Regions from separate parts of the Bacillus sp. MUM 13 genome, predicted to be linked through region 1. Evidence: riboswitches for the same ligand, from Rfam matches in the RefSeq annotation. Region 1 holds a riboswitch; the other holds the start of a gene.
What was found. A riboswitch is a leader RNA that binds a small molecule or an ion and turns the genes downstream of it on or off. The one in region 1 is predicted to bind glycine.
Positions count from the first base shown of each region.

Region 1 (2,208 bases):
GCACCAAGAAATGATGCATAGCTTTTTGTGTCGGCATTTTTCGAAGCCATTCTTGTAAGCTCTTTAATGAGAGATGATTCGGCTTTGGCCGGTTTGATGTTATATTCACCCTGGAAACGGACTTTTTCCGGTATGTCGCTGAAAAGCTCATCAACGGCTGAAACACCGATTTCAGCCAGCATTTCTTTTTTGTCTTGCTCTGTCATCGGCAGATAGCGATGCGTCATGTATCATTCATTCCCCTCTATTTTCTCGGTTTTTTATAAAAAGGTGTCGCTATGACTTTAGCTTTTAATCTTTTTGACCTGATTTCGACTTCCACTTCTGTGCCAATTTCAGTGAACTCCCTTTTTAATAGGGCAAGTCCCACATTTTTCTTCAGTGTCGGAGACTGGGTGCCTGTAGTGATCTCACCAATCTGCTCTCCCCCGGAAAATACAGGGTAGCCATGGCGCGGAATCCCTCTGTCTATCATTTCAATTCCAGCGCTTCTTCTTGGGGCTCCTTCTTCTTTTTGCTTCTTTAAAACAGATTTCCCGTAGAAATCTGCCTCTTTATCGGTTTTGACAGCAAAGCCGATTCCCGCTTCAATCGGAGTGATATCAGCTGTAAGCTCCTGTCCATATAGAGCAAGATTGGCTTCAAACCGGAGCGTATCCCGGGCTCCAAGCCCAATAGGAAGGATGCCTTCCTCCTTGCCTGCAGCAAGGATCTCCCGCCAAAGAGCTGGACCGGATGCACTTTCACAGTAAATTTCAAATCCGTCCTCGCCTGTATAGCCCGTTCTTGAAACCAGGGCTGTGATTCCGTTCAAGTCAACATCTTCCTTGAATTTAAAAAACCCTATTTCACTCAAATCAGTATTTTTAGATAATTTTTGAAGCACGGTTTCCGCTGCCGGGCCCTGAAGTGCAAGCTGGGCATAATGGGAAGAAACATTTGTCAATTCAACATTCTCTATTTTGCTTGCCTGAAGCCAATCAAAATCTTTATCGATATTAGCAGCATTGACTACCAGAAGATATTCTTCATCCGATTTTTTATATACGATCAAATCATCAACAGTTCCGCCATTTTCATAGCACATGGCCGTATATTGGGCTCCGCCGGGCTGCAGCTTCAGGATATCATTTGTCAGCATCTTCTGAAGAAATTCAATGCTTCCGGGTCCCTTCACTTCAAATTCACCCATATGAGATACATCGAATAGTCCTGCTTTGGTACGGACGGTTTCATGCTCTTCTTTTATTCCGGAAAACTGGACAGGCAATTCCCACCCGCCAAAATCAATCGTTTTGCCCCCGCTCTCACGGTACACTTCGAATAATGGTGTTCTTTTTAATTCTGTCAAAATGCTGCCTCCTTAAAAATAAGATTAAAAATCTTTCTTTTGCGGCTCATACAACGTTTCAGCTTTCTTAGAAAAAAGGGCATAAAAAAGGACAGAGCTGCCCTCTTTGGGCATAATTCTCTGTCCTGAAACCTGAAAGTTTACCTTTAGTAGGCTTTCCCCTTTGGTGGTCCCGTAACGCGGACTCTCTCCAGAGCTGCGTCCAGCAAGAGTTCTTTTGCCTGAGAGATTCGCTGTTAAGCTTGCTCCTTCGGCGCTGCGCCATGCAGTCTCTCCCCATGCCTTCATCCGCTTATATTTTAAAGACCCATTGTACATACTATGAGAAAACCAGCAATCCAATCATTTAGAAACTGCAGGTATGTTTTCTGCCAGTATGAAAATTTGTAAAACTCAAATTCTATTCCCATCCTACCATTAAGAATGTTTTTTCCGCAATAACTTTTATCTTGAAAACGCAAACAACTTACTAATTTTATTTTTCAACCTTCTAATGTTCGTGTTTAGCTCAATTTTATAGATATCTCATTATTCATTCTGCTTAGGGGGCAAGACCATGAAGATTGAAATAAGCTTCGATCAAGACTGGGGAGAAGAGTTTTTACAAAAGATTGAAAAAGACGGGCCATGGGCGAACTGGGACTTGTATAAACTGGCCGCAGATATCGAAAGGCGGCTCGTTGTCCCGGATTTTGAAGGTCTGCAGGCGCCAAAGCATCTGCCGCAATTAGTCCCGCTTCCCCATCAGCTTGAGGCAGCAAAACAGGTAGTGGAAGAAATGAATGGCAAAGCGATCCTTGCCGATGAGGTAGGGCTTGGAAAGACGATTGAAGCAGGGCTTATATTAAAGGAATACA
Region 1 covers NZ_MLYQ01000013.1:51,841-54,048, reverse strand. The annotation lists gene gcvPA (aminomethyl-transferring glycine dehydrogenase subunit GcvPA) at 1-227, opposite strand, end outside; gene gcvT (glycine cleavage system aminomethyltransferase GcvT) at 245-1,351, opposite strand; glycine riboswitch at 1,470-1,547, opposite strand; glycine riboswitch at 1,551-1,639, opposite strand; gene BIV59_RS04725 (DEAD/DEAH box helicase) at 1,908-2,208, shown strand, end outside.

Region 2 (2,208 bases), on a different contig from region 1:
TTCAATTTAGCCAGTTTAGCAGGGCCGGCGTTATGCCGGCTTAAATTATATAAAATCCTGCTCGTTGAAAACAATCCGCTGTTAAAGGCCGAGGCAGCTGAGGTTAATACGACGAAATTAATGATTCCGGCAGCAACAGGAATGCCCACTAAACTGAACGTTTTTACAAAAGGGCTATTGTCTGCAGACAATTGGTTCCACGGGTTGATGCATAAAAGAATAATCAATGCTCCTACATAGAAAAAGAGAATTCTCAGCGGAATTTTGTTAATGGCTGAAGGGATATTTTTTTTGGGATCTGCTGTTTCTGCTGCAGAAACACCGATTAATTCGACCCCGACAAATGCAAACACGGCCATCTGAAAGGAAAGCAGGAATCCGGATATCCCATGCGGAAATATTCCTCCGAAATTCCACAGATTTCCCGCGGAAACCGTTCCTGCATCTGTTTTGAATCCAATAAAAAGCAAAACGATCCCGATAATAATTAAAGCAAGAATGGTAATCACCTTGATTAAGGCAAACCAAAACTCCAATTCGCCAAAAAGCTTAACAGTCAGCAGATTAAGCCCCAATAAAACGACTAAACAGACGACAGCAGGAACCCATTGCGGAATATGAAACCAGTATTGTACATACACGCCAACCGCTATCATGTCAGCCATAGCCGTCATGATCCAGCAAAACCAATAGGTCCATCCTGTCACAAACCCAGCCCACGGACCGATATACTCTTCGGCAAAATCCGTAAAGGACTGATATCCGGCATTAGACAGAAGCAGTTCTCCCAGTGCCCTCATAACGAAGAACAATGCAATCCCTACGATGAGATAGGCCAATACAATCGAGGGACCAGCTAATTGTATCGCTTTCCCTGAGCCAAGAAATAAACCGGTCCCTATCGTGCCGCCAATTGCAATCAGCTGTACATGCCTATTTTTCAGATCTCTCTTTAACTCCTGCTGTTCCATCCTGCATTCCCCCGTTTATATTCAGTAAAAAAAGCTGTTTCAAACTTGCCTGACACACTCACTGATAACACCATTCCAACTGCACTGCAAAGACAATAAAAAAAGAGACTGGAGTTCTCCAATCTCATCGCACAGAATAATAAATGTTTTTTTATTATCTTAAAGAAAATAAAAAATTTACGGTTTATTAAACTTCTGTTCTTTTGCCTGAGATAGTGAACCCTTCGGCGCCGCAAACATGTGCGGTCTCTCCAGAAACTGCTCCTGCTGAAGTCTGATCCCCAGCAATCATAGCTTGTTAACTATTTAATTATAATTTCACATTCTATCAATATTTGTCAGACAGAACAAGGATAATTAGCTGGATGTAATAGAAAATGCATGCAAAGAATATCCATCTGTGCAAATTAACCTTCACAGTTTGGAAAAATAACCAGATTTAAGGCTATCTTGTTCTAGGGAAATTATGTAAGGAAGTTCCTCGCGTTTTTCACTGAAGCTAAAATTTTTTCCCAGGCACACCGTCGCTGATATAAAGCCCGCCATACTTTCAATAAATTGTTTTCATTGATTCATATTGAAACAAAGCAGATCATTCACTAATATGTATAATTATAGTATTCTAAAAATTTTTTCTTTTGTGAGGGTCTGTCTAAATTCCTAAAAATCCATACTCGATAACGGGCCTGTATCCTTTTCCCCATTACATTCAATTCTTCTTCATATCGCTCAAAAGACTTAATACATCATTAGTATGACATTAAGTAAAGAAAGGAATGGAACATTTGAATTCAAAATCACAGCCATTAACAGATCTATTTAAAAAGAAAGTCTATGAAACTTTCAGCCATCTTCATAAAAACCCGGAGCTTAGCTGGGAAGAGTGGAAAACTACAGAATATATTGAGTGCATTTTAAAGGATGCAGGCTGCCATAGGGTAACCACATTTGACGACTGTACAGGTGTGATTGGAGACATGGGGAATTTCAGCGGAAACTGTCCAATCATTGCCATCCGGGCAGATATGGATGCCCTATACCAGGAAGTAAACGGTAAAATGCAGGCCAATCACTCCTGCGGGCATGATGCCCATATGACACTGGTATTAGGCGTTTTATGGAGCCTGCAGCATAATGAACATCTGAAGAAACAAATAGGTGTACGTTTTATTTTCCAGCCTGCAGAAGAGGTGGGAGCAGGCGCCCTGAAGCTGGCTGGAAAGGGAGTTGTTGCTGA
Region 2 covers NZ_MLYQ01000002.1:57,107-59,314, reverse strand. The annotation lists gene BIV59_RS01260 (amino acid permease) at 1-971, opposite strand, end outside; glycine riboswitch at 1,157-1,236, opposite strand; gene BIV59_RS01255 (M20 peptidase aminoacylase family protein) at 1,757-2,208, shown strand, end outside.
Region 2: linked by a shared signal. The riboswitch ahead of BIV59_RS01260 (amino acid permease) and the one ahead of gcvT (glycine cleavage system aminomethyltransferase GcvT) in region 1 are both predicted to bind glycine.